2 regions of the Rhodococcus sp. WMMA185 genome follow, and region 2 is predicted to be linked to the other one. Evidence: riboswitches for the same ligand, from Rfam matches in the RefSeq annotation. Region 2 holds a riboswitch; the other holds the start of a gene.
What was found. A riboswitch is a leader RNA that binds a small molecule or an ion and turns the genes downstream of it on or off. The one in region 2 is predicted to bind thiamine pyrophosphate.
Positions count from the first base shown of each region.

Region 1 (5,597 bases), 820 kb from region 2:
TACAGCGCGGGCGCGTGTGTCATGACTCCAACGCTCTACGGTCTCGACTCCTGCGATGACCCGGCGGAAGTGAACGCGACCTGCGGCATGGATCCGCTCTGGGACGGCTTGGGCATGGTGAGCTTCGCAATCGTCCCCCATCATCCGCCCGCTGAATCTCCAGAGTCCGGAGAGTCCATGCTGCTCGAGGAAGCCGCAGGAGTTCGGCGAACAGTCGATGCGCTCAGGCTCGCCGGGATCGATTACCGGACCCTCACCGATGACCAGGCGATCGTCGTGAACGGAGATCGCACCGAACTCGTCTAGCGACGACGGGTTCGGGCGTGGAAGGTATATCTATCACCCGAGGAATGTGTCGGCCTCAGACGAGGAGACCTGTTCGAGTGCAGCCCAAATGACCTCGCATCGCCTCGCGGTCACCTCGTCCGCGTCGGCGAGCAGCGCATCCAGGAGAGTCCTCGGCCTCAGGCGCCATGCCTCGTGCATGGACTGAACTTCATTGTTGGTGAACAACCCCGACCCTGCGAGCGCCGAGATCCACTCGTCGAACTCCCCACGGTAGATACGTTCGACGGATTCGTAGTCGACACCACCTTCGAAGAACTCGTACGAGAACATCGCGGAGACATAGCTGCTGGGATCTCGTTCGGGGGTGTTCATCGGTGCAGTTCCTTCCAGGGGTGGTGCGACGAATTCCGAGTCCACCCAGGAGCTGGCTCATACCTGGTGGGTTCTACCGTTAGGGCCGACATTCTTCGCCGGGTTCGACGATCCAAGACGCTATCGTGCGGAGGCACGTTCTAGTGTTGCCTCGCCGATACGATCCGGTAACAGAGTTACGAGTGTGACGTGTGTTACAGCTGGTAGGTGCGGGTCGACCCCTCGAGAGGAGGCTTCTACCTGCATTTTCGTCTCACCACACGAGCGCCACCCCCACCTCCGGCGGGTGGATGAATCCCACACCTCGGTCCCACATCGTGAGACTGCTGTATATCGGTGATTTCCCGAGAGCCGGGCCGGGCAGGAACCGGTTCTGTTAGAAGTTCGACCAGTTCGAAGGCTTGTGTGCAAGTGGACTACCTTCGGGGTGCAAGACACCCGCATACCAGGAGTCACGATGACCGTCACCGACGACACGCTCACCTCGCTCGCCGCCGTCCTTCCCGAAGGATGCCTGGTGACCGATCCGGACCTCCTCGCGTCGTACAGTCAGGACTGGGCACGAGACCCTGCCGCGACGATCCCTCGTGCGGTCGCGCGCCCCACTACCACCGAAGACGTCCAGGCGGTGATGCGTTGGGCCACCGAACATCAGGTTCCGGTCATTCCGCGAGGGGCAGGGTCCGGGCTCAGCGGCGGTGCGACGGCCGTCTCGGGCAGCATCGTGGTCAGCACCGAGCGAATGCGCCGGATAGAGGTGGACCCGGCCACACGTATCGCCGTCGTGGAACCGGGTCTGCTGAACGCGGAGGTCAAGGCCGCGGCAGCTGAGCACGGACTCTGGTATCCCCCAGATCCGTCTTCGTTCGAGATGTGCTCGATCGGCGGCAACGTCGCAACGAATGCAGGTGGTCTGTGCTGCGTCAAGTACGGTGTCACAACCGACTACGTGCTCGCACTGCGTGTGGTACTCGCAGACGGAACCGCCGTCAGACTCGGCGGTGCGCGGTTGAAAGACGTGGCCGGGCTCTCGCTGACCAAACTCTTCATCGGAAGCGAGGGAACCCTCGGTATCGTCACCGAGGCGACGTTGAGACTGATTCCCGCCCAGCCGCCCTCGAGTACCCTCGTTGCGTCTTTTGCCTCCGTCCAATCCGCCGCAGACACGGTCCTGGCAATTACACGGACATTGCGACCCTCGATGCTCGAGTTCATGGATCGCGCTTCGATCGGCGCGGTCGAGGATTCCCTGCGGATGGGCCTCGACCGTACCGCCGAAGCGATGCTCATCGCGCGGTCGGACGCACCCGGAGCGATTGCAGCCGAAGAGATCTCCGTCATGGCGGATGCGTGTAAGGCGAACGGAGCCTCCGAGGTATTCACGACAGATGATCCCGACGAGGGCGAAGCCTTCGCTGCAGCAAGGCGATACGCGATCCCCGCAGTCGAGAAGCTGGGCAGCCTACTCCTCGAGGACGTCGGCGTCCCACTGCCGAAACTGCCCGCATTGGTCGAGGGAGTCGCTGCCATCTCCCGCGAGCGCGACGTGATGGTTGCGGTAATTGCACACGCCGGCGACGGGAACACCCACCCCCTCATCGTCTTCGATCCCGACGATGCGGAGATGACCGAGCGCGCCCATCTCGTATTCGGCGAGATCATGGATCTCGCGATCTCGCTCGGCGGCACGATCACCGGCGAGCACGGGGTGGGACGGTTGAAGAAGCCCTGGCTGTCCGACCAGGTGGGTCCGGAAGTCATGGAATTGACGCAACGGATCAAGAACGCGCTCGACCCACTCGGCATCCTCAACCCCGGAGCGGTTCTATAACCGCGCCGGTCGGAACGGCAACCGGAACCTGCCCTCGAAACTGAGGGGTAATCTGCGGATGACAGCGTGCGGGACCATACCGCGTGAAGGCAACGAGTCAAGGAGCAGTCTGTGACGACAACGGTGGAGCACTGCGTGGCCGAGTCCCGGTTCGAGGTCTTCGTCGACGGTCAGCTGGCCGGCTACGCCGACTATGCTGAGCGCAGCGGTGTCCGCGACTTCCACCACACCGTCACGTACCCGCAGTTCCGTGGGCAGGGTCTGGCCGCCGAAGTAGTGAAGGCTGCCCTCGACGACACGAAAGCTCGCGGACTCTCAGTGATTCCCTCGTGCTCGTACGTCGCAAAATACATCTCCGAGCATTCGGGCTATGCAGAGCTCGTCTGATCCGGTGAGCGGGACCGAGATGGGAGGCCGACGACATCGTTGCCGCACGTCCGCGCCCTGAGGGTCGTGTCCGGCGCGAATCGCGTTCAGTGTAGGGTCTGCCTTGTTCTGACACGGGGTGCTCCGCACGGGCGGGGCTGAGAACACACCCGGAAAACCTGCTCAGGTAATGCTGACGAAGGGATGTCAAAGTCGTGACCAACTCTGCCTATGGTGCCGCCGACACGGATCGGCACACCCGATTCACGGACCATCTGTGGGACCGAACCAAGGTCCTGCGCGACGCGATCGACGAACTCGAGTTTCTGCGTCGTCTCGGTGACGGAACCCTGCCGTTGGACTTGTTCCGCACGTACATCGAACAGGACTACCTGTATCTCACGGGATACGCCAAGGCTCTCTCGCTGGTTTCGGCTCACGCCCCGGACCCGGACACGGCCGGCTTCTGGGCCGGTTCCGCCGCAACGGCGGCGACGGTGGAAGCGACGCTGCACCAAAACCTACTGACGAGCGGCAAGCTGCCCCAATCCGATGCGAAACCCCAGCATTCACAGGCTTGCCTGGGGTACGTCTCGTACCTGACGGCCGTCGCCGCGACCGAACCGTACCCCGTAGCTGCCGCCGCAATGCTGCCGTGCTTCTGGATCTATGCCGACGTGGGACAACGCCTCGCAAACAGTGCCCGAGAGGTGCTGTCCGCCGATCCTTCTCACCCCTATGCGCAGTGGGTGACCACTTATGACGCCGAGGAATTCCAGACCGCCACCGCCACCGCCCGCGAGTTGGTGGACGCCGCCGCGGAGGCCGCGACCGACGCTCAGCGCGAGGCGATGGTCGAGGTATTCGTAATCGCGAGCCGGTACGAACTCATGTTCTGGGATACCGTCGTGAACAAGCAGGAATGGCCCGCATCGTGACACTGTTTTCTGGCAAGACACTGTTTTCCGGCATGACGTTCTTCTCCCGCAAGGCTTCCTCGTCGCGCAGGCGCACTGCGACGGTCGCGGTCACCCTCGTGTCCGCTCTCGCGGTCCTCACCGGTTGCGCGGCCAATACACAGTCGGGCGATACGATCCGATTCGCACTCGACTGGACACCGAATACCAACCACACCGGTCTGTTCGTTGCCCTCGAACAGGGCTACTTCCAAGACGCCGGACTCGACGTCCAAGTACTTCCGTACAACGACACCTCGCCCGACACCCTCGTCGACGCCGGCAACGCCGAGTTCGGGGTGAGCTTCCAGAGCTCGTTCACATTTTCGCGAGCCGCAGGTGCACAGATAAAATCCGTGCTCGCACCGTTGCAGCACTGGGCAACCGGCATCGCGGTGAGAGCGGACCGCGACGACATCACCCGCCCGCGTGATCTCGACGGCAAGATCTACGCCGGCTTCGCGGATCCCGACGGCGAAGAAACATTGAAGCAGATCATCCGCAACGACGGCGGCGAGGGAGAATTCACGACCGTCACGCTCGGCACGTCTGCGTACGAGGCCGTCTATTCCGGCACCGCAGACTTCACCGTGTCGTTCTTTGCCTGGGAGGGCATCGAAGCCGAGCACCAGGGAACCCCGATGCGGTATTTCCACTACACGGACTACGGTTTCCCCGATGCCTACGCCCTCGTCATCGGGGGCAACGAGCAGTGGATGGCCGATCATCCCGATGAGGCCCGCAAGTTCGTTCAGGCCTTGCAGCGCGGATACCAGTTCGCCGCCGAAAACCCGGCTCTTGCCGCACAGATGCTTGTCGACGCCAACCCCGGCGCCTTCACGGACGATCGACTCGTGCTCGAGAGCCAGGACATGCTGTCCTCCGAATACATGTTGGACGACTCTGGAAGAGTCGGAACACAGACCGCCGAGAAGTGGTCGGGATACTCCGGTTTCTTGTTTGAGAACGGGCTGCTCGCCGGTCCCGATGGAATGCCATTGACCACGGAACCCGACTGGTCTACGTACTTCACCAATGAGTACCTCGCTGAGCCCTGACAGGGGCCATCCGAAGAATTCTCTCGAGGGTTCTCGCACGCGTCCCCACAAGAAGGGTCACCGCACGACGGTCCCCGGCGCCCCCACGCTTGCGCGCAGGGGGCTTCCCTCGCTGGTGGTCGTGGCCCTGCTCGTCGTCGCGTGGCAACTGTACGTAATGGTCAGCGGTATTCGGCCGCAGGTTCTGCCGTCACCGCTGCGCGTGATAGAGCAAGGCTGGCGGGCACGCGATGCTATTGCAGGGCACGCCTCGTCGACGCTGCAGGTGACACTGATCGGCTTCGCGGTGTCCCTGCTCTGCGCCTGGGCTCTCGCAGTGCTCGTCGACTTCTCGCCATGGCTACGACGCGCATTCGTCCCCCTCTTCGTTGTGTCCCAGACGCTGCCGATCATCGCAATCGCGCCACTGATGATCATCTGGTTCGGATTCGGTCTGCTGCCGAAGATCCTCGTGATCGCCCTCGCGACGTTCTTCCCGATGACGATCGGTCTGATCGAAGGTTTCGCCGCCGCGGACAGAGAAGCCAGCGCCCTCCTGCGGAGCATGGGAGCATCCCGCTGGCAGGAATTCCGCTACGTCCGGCTACCATCGGCGATTCCCCGATTCTTCACCGCCCTGCGGATCGGGATCACCTATGCGGTCGTGGGCGCGGTGTTCTCCGAGTACGTCGGTGCCACGTCCGGCCTCGGCATCTACATGGCGACGCAGAAGAACTCGTTCCGAAC
Region 1 is NZ_CP017014.1:2,606,146-2,611,742, forward strand. It holds gene BFN03_RS11655 (Type 1 glutamine amidotransferase-like domain-containing protein) at 1-306, shown strand, start outside; gene BFN03_RS11660 (hypothetical protein) at 340-660, opposite strand; gene BFN03_RS11665 (FAD-binding oxidoreductase) at 1,118-2,491, shown strand; gene BFN03_RS11670 (GNAT family N-acetyltransferase) at 2,603-2,878, shown strand; TPP riboswitch at 2,983-3,079, shown strand; gene BFN03_RS11675 (TenA family protein) at 3,073-3,795, shown strand; gene BFN03_RS11680 (ABC transporter substrate-binding protein) at 3,828-4,871, shown strand; gene BFN03_RS11685 (ABC transporter permease) at 4,849-5,597, shown strand, end outside.
Region 1: it holds a riboswitch for thiamine pyrophosphate, as region 2 does, so the genes downstream of both, BFN03_RS11675 (TenA family protein) here and thiC (phosphomethylpyrimidine synthase ThiC) in region 2, are expected to answer to the same signal.

Region 2 (5,597 bases):
AGCCTGGTGCAGCGAATGAAGCCGGGCTCGGTGCTCGTCGACATCGCCATCGACCAGGGTGGTTGCTTCGAGGATTCCCACCCCACGACGCACGCGGATCCCACGTACATGGTTCACGACTCCGTCTTCTACTGCGTCGCGAACATGCCCGGCGCGGTCCCGCGGACTTCGACCTACGCGCTCACCAACGCCACACTCCCCTACGTCGTCGAGCTCGCCGACAAGGGCTGGGAACAGGCCACCGCGACCGTTCCCGGATTTGCCGAGGGCCTCAGTACCCACGACGGAAAACTGCTCTCCTCCGAGGTTGCTGCCGCTCACGGATACTCGGTCGAGGCGCTCTGAGTCCGGTCGCGTACGCGGGTTCCGTGCCGACTCCCGCATCGGCTCCCGAGACCTTTTCCACGAGTGGGCGATGCGAGACAATCCAACAATGGCATGGCTCGAGATCGTACGCACCGGACCACTGACCACGGTGCAGGATCGCGGTCGGCCCGGGTATGCGTCCATCGGGGTCGGCGAATCGGGTGCCGCCGACCGGTTCGCCCACGACTGCGCGAACCGGTTGGTGGGCAACCACTCCGATGCCGCCACCCTCGAGGTCACGCTCGGCGGGCTCGCGGTCCGCGCGTCCGGAGCGGTTTCGATCGCGGTCACCGGCGCTCGCACTCCCGTTACGGTGAATTCCGAACCGTGTTCCGACTACACCATGCTGCATCTCAAATCCGGGGACTTACTCGAACTCGCGTACGCATCCGAGGGCCTTCGCAGCTATATCTCCGTTCGGGGAGGCTTCGATGTACCGGCAGTGATGGGTAGCCGCTCCACCGACACACTCTCGTGGATCGGACCCGATCCCGTCGCCGAGGGTGACCGGCTACCGGTCGGCACCGAGGCGGGGGACTGGCCGGCAGACGAATTCGTTCCACCGCCGGCTACTCCCGAGAATCCGCTGATGATGCAGGCCAGCCCAGGCCCACGAGACGACTGGTTCACCCCCGCATCGGTCGCTGCTCTCTTCCGCGAAACGTGGACCGTCAGCTCCGACACGAACCGCGTCGGAGCAAGACTCCACGGCCCGGGACCACTGCACCACTCCATCACGGACGAGTTACCGAGCGAAGCCATGGTGGCGGGGGCGCTGCAGGTTCCGCCCGACGGCCGGCCGATCCTGTTTCTCGCCGACCATCCGGTGACGGGCGGCTACCCGGTGATCGCTGTTGTCGCCGAGGCCGATCTCCCCGCGGCCGCACAGTTGCGGCCCGGTCACCGCGTGCGATTCCACCGAAAAGTGGAACGATAGTCGGCGTCAGTGGCGTGCCGGCTCGGATGGCGAAGCATCTGATTCTCGCCCCCCGATCGCGGTGGAGGCACCGATCTCGAAGCACTCATCCGCCGTCCGGAGTTTCGGTGGTAGAAGATCTTTCACGTTGCTGATCCTGTGCGCGCTTTCGCGATCTAGGGGATCGCGACACCCACCACACGGCGGGTTTCGAGCGGGGGACCGCCATCTCAACTTCTACGAAACCCGGGACAGCCCCTTCGGTACCCCAACCTTGCGTGGCTGCGGCTTGATCACGGGGTAGCCTCACGCAGTGCACAGGGCAACCTGTGGCACCGACCGAATGCACACACGGGGGCCCGCACCAGTGGGCTGAGAGGACGGCTAGGGCCGTCGACCGTCGAACCTGTCCGGGTAATGCCGGCGTAGGGAGTACTTTCCGTGAGCAAAGCTGGATCCAATCCTGCATCTGTCACTGTGGGCCCGATCGAGGGCAGCACCAAAGCGTATGTCGAGCTCGGCGCCGGGATCGGTGTCCCGGTGCGGCGCGTCCACCTCACCAACGGCGAGCATCTCGACCTGTACGACACATCGGGGCCGTACACGGACCCGAGTGCCGATATCGACCTCGAGTCCGGTCTGCCGCCTATTCGCGCACCGTGGGTGGCCGACCGGGACGGTACACAACTCGACGCAGCCAGGGCCGGGATCATCACCCCAGAGATGCGGTACTGCGCTGTTCGCGAAGGTGTTTCACCAGAGCTCGTTCGCGACGAGGTCGCCGCTGGCAGGGCAGTGATCCCGGCCAACCGACGTCACCCGGAGCTCGAGCCGATGATCATCGGCAAGGCGTTCGCGGTGAAAATCAACGCGAATATCGGCAACAGCGCCGTCACCTCCTCGATCGCTGAAGAAGTCGAAAAGATGGTGTGGGCCACCCGTTGGGGCGCCGACACGATCATGGATCTGTCCACCGGCAAGAACATCCACGAAACTCGTGAGTGGATTCTGCGCAACTCCCCGGTGCCGGTCGGAACGGTGCCGATCTATCAGGCACTAGAGAAGGTCAACGGCGACCCGACCGCATTGACGTGGGAGATCTATCGCGACACCGTGATCGAACAATGCGAGCAGGGTGTGGACTACATGACCGTGCACGCCGGCGTTCTGCTGCGTTACGTTCCGCTGACCGCGAATCGAGTCACGGGAATCGTCTCGCGCGGCGGGTCCATCATGGCCGCTTGGTGTCTTGCCCACCATCAGGAGTCGTTCCTCTACACGCACTTCGAGGAGCTGTGCGAGATTCTCCATCGCTACGACGTCACGTTCTCGTTGGGTGACGGGCTGCGGCCGGGATCGATCGCGGACGCGAACGACGAGGCCCAGTTTGCCGAACTGCGCACCCTCGGCGAGCTCACTCGGATCGCAAAATCGCATGGAGTGCAGGTCATGATCGAGGGCCCAGGGCACGTGCCCATGCACAAGATCGTCGAGAACGTGCGACTCGAGGAAGAGCTGTGCGAGGAGGCCCCGTTCTACACCCTGGGCCCGCTCGCCACCGACATCGCCCCCGCGTACGACCACATCACGTCCGCGATCGGTGCAGCGATGATCGCTCAGGCGGGGACCGCGATGCTCTGCTACGTAACCCCGAAGGAACACCTGGGCCTGCCGAACCGCGACGACGTCAAGACAGGTGTCATTACCTACAAGATCGCCGCCCATGCCGCCGATCTCGCGAAGGGGCATCCACGTGCGCAGGAACGTGACGATGCACTCTCGCGGGCGCGGTTCGAGTTCCGCTGGCACGACCAGTTCGCGCTTTCCCTCGACCCTGATACCGCGCGGGAATTCCACGACGAGACTCTGCCCGCGGAACCTGCCAAGTCGGCTCATTTCTGCTCGATGTGTGGCCCGAAATTCTGCTCGATGCGAATCTCCGCCGATGTGCGAAAGTACGCCACCGAGCGTGGTCTCGACTCCGTGGAAGCAATCGAGGCAGGAATGGCAGACAAGGCGGTCGAGTTCGCCGAGTCCGGATCGCGGGTGTATCTCCCGATCGATTCCCTGCCTGGCGCGGGCGATAGGTGAGAGTGCCGTCCGCAGCTTCAGGACACCTCGGAAGCTGACCCGGCGCAGGGGGGTCGCGCAAGATCACGCCGCACGATCTCCCTGCGCTCTGCCATCTGTACAAGCGTTCACGGCAGCCGCTTGATCAACGTCCCCGCGACGAAAGCGAAACACGGATGGCGAGACATCTGGGTGCGGCCTACGATCGAGCCAAACCTTCTCCATCGAGGTGGTACCGCTCATGCCCGACACGAACTCCGCCAAGAACGGCGCCGAGGTTCTTCTGGAGCAACTCGATTCCCAAGAGGTCGACTGCGTTTTCGCCTCGCCGATCGCAGTTATGGCGCCGATCTGGGAAGTGCTTGCCCGTCGCGGAAGCGACCTGAGACTGCGCTACTTCCGTTGCCGTCACGAACTCTTGGCGATCGGCCTGGCCGCTGGGTACTACAAAGCCACGGGCAGAAGCCAGATAGTCTTCCTGCCGACGTCGATCGGAGTCCAGAACGGATCCATGGGGTTGCACACTGCACTGCAGGAACGCGTACCGATGACCGTGCTCTCCCCCGATACCCTGTCCTACGGCGAAGACCCGAACACCGACCCCGGCCCGGAATGGCCCTCCCTGCTGGTTGATCTCGTCGGACCGGCCCGCAACGCTGAAGCGGTCTCCAAATGGGTCAAGCGCGCACGGACACCATCGGAGTTGGTTCACGAACTCCACCGTGCCCGCTATATAGCCGAATCGGTGCCGCTCGGCCCGACGGTTCTGGAGATCCCGTTCGACCTGCTGGTCGGTGAAGGGCACAGCGACATCCCGGCTTGGGTTCCGCCGACACCCGTCGTCGCCACGGAAGAACAGATCGAGCGAGTGGCCCAAGTTCTCGCCGACGCAGCAAACCCGCTGATCATCACCGAGCACGGCGGGCGCACCGCCCGCGAACGCGACACCCTGGTGCGTCTCGCCGAAGCGCTCTCCGCACCGGTGTTCGAGACCATGTCGCCGGGGTATCACAACTTCCCGCGGTCGCACCCGCTCTACGTCGCCGGGCCGGTCGAACCGGTTCTGGGCGAGGCCGACGCCATTTTGCTGGCAGGCTGCAACGCGCCGTGGCATCCACCGCAACTCCCGTTGCGTCCCCGATGTGCCGTCATCCACGTCGAAGAAGATCCCTTGCGGCCACGCGCCGCGTACTGGGGATACCCGACCACCCACACCATCCCGGGAAGCCTCGCTCCGAATCTCGAAGCACTCGCCGCCAGTGTGGGCAAACGGTCGACAGGCCGGCCGGAGGCCGCCGGGCGTTGGGCCCGCTACAGCGAGAGCATTCGCGCCAAAGGCCTCGAGGATGCCCAGCAAGCATCCGCGCAGGCAACTGATTTCGTGCCCGCCGCCAATCTGTTCCGTGAACTTCACAACGCGCTGCCCGACGACGCGATCTGTGTCAACGAGATCATCGCGCAAATGCCACAGATGCTGCAGCACCTCTTCGAGCGCAAGCCGTTCCTTCAGTATCGCGGCGCAGCTGGAGCTCTCGGTACGAGTCTGGGTACCGCATTGGGTGTTGCGCTCGCCCGACCGCACCAGATCGTCGTCTCGATCCTGGGCGACGGGGCGTGGCACTACAACCCGGTACCTGCCGCGCTCGGGTTCTCCCAGGAGTATTCGGTCCCGCTGTTGATCGTGCTCTGCAACAATCGGCAGTACGCGTCCCAAACGGCGAGACTGCTGAAGTACTACCCCGACAGCGCAGCGGTCCGGGAGGGCAACTTCGTCGGCAATGTCATCGAGCCCACGCCCGATTACGTGAAAGTCGCCGAAGCGTTCGGCGGCGCGGGTGAGCGAGTGGCCAAATCAGACGCACTGGGAGCTGCACTTGCGCGGGCCTTGGATACCGTCCGGTCCGGGCAGACATTCGTGCTCGATGTCGTAGTCGACCCCTAGCCACCTAGTGCCCTGTGCGGGCATCGGCCAACCGATCGGCACTCTCAGCTGTCGAGACGGTAAGCACGGCGTGCGTTCTGTGACCCGATCATGCGTACGATCCGCCTGGAATCACTCTCGGACCAATCTCGTTGGACCACTCGCTCTTCCACAACTGTCGCGAGCGCCTCCCGGAACTGCATCGCTGCGACGTAATACAGTTCGGGCAGCCCGAAGGCGTCCGTGGAGAACAGCACCGACCCAAATGGTGCGAGCTCGAGCAATTCGGCCAGGATGCTGGCAGCTCCCCTGCGCCCGACGTTC
Region 2 is NZ_CP017014.1:3,427,515-3,433,111, forward strand. It holds gene ald (alanine dehydrogenase) at 1-345, shown strand, start outside; gene BFN03_RS15435 (biotin-dependent carboxyltransferase family protein) at 434-1,303, shown strand; TPP riboswitch at 1,624-1,731, shown strand; gene thiC (phosphomethylpyrimidine synthase ThiC) at 1,724-3,373, shown strand; gene BFN03_RS15445 (thiamine pyrophosphate-dependent enzyme) at 3,594-5,294, shown strand; gene BFN03_RS15450 (amidohydrolase family protein) at 5,339-5,597, opposite strand, start outside.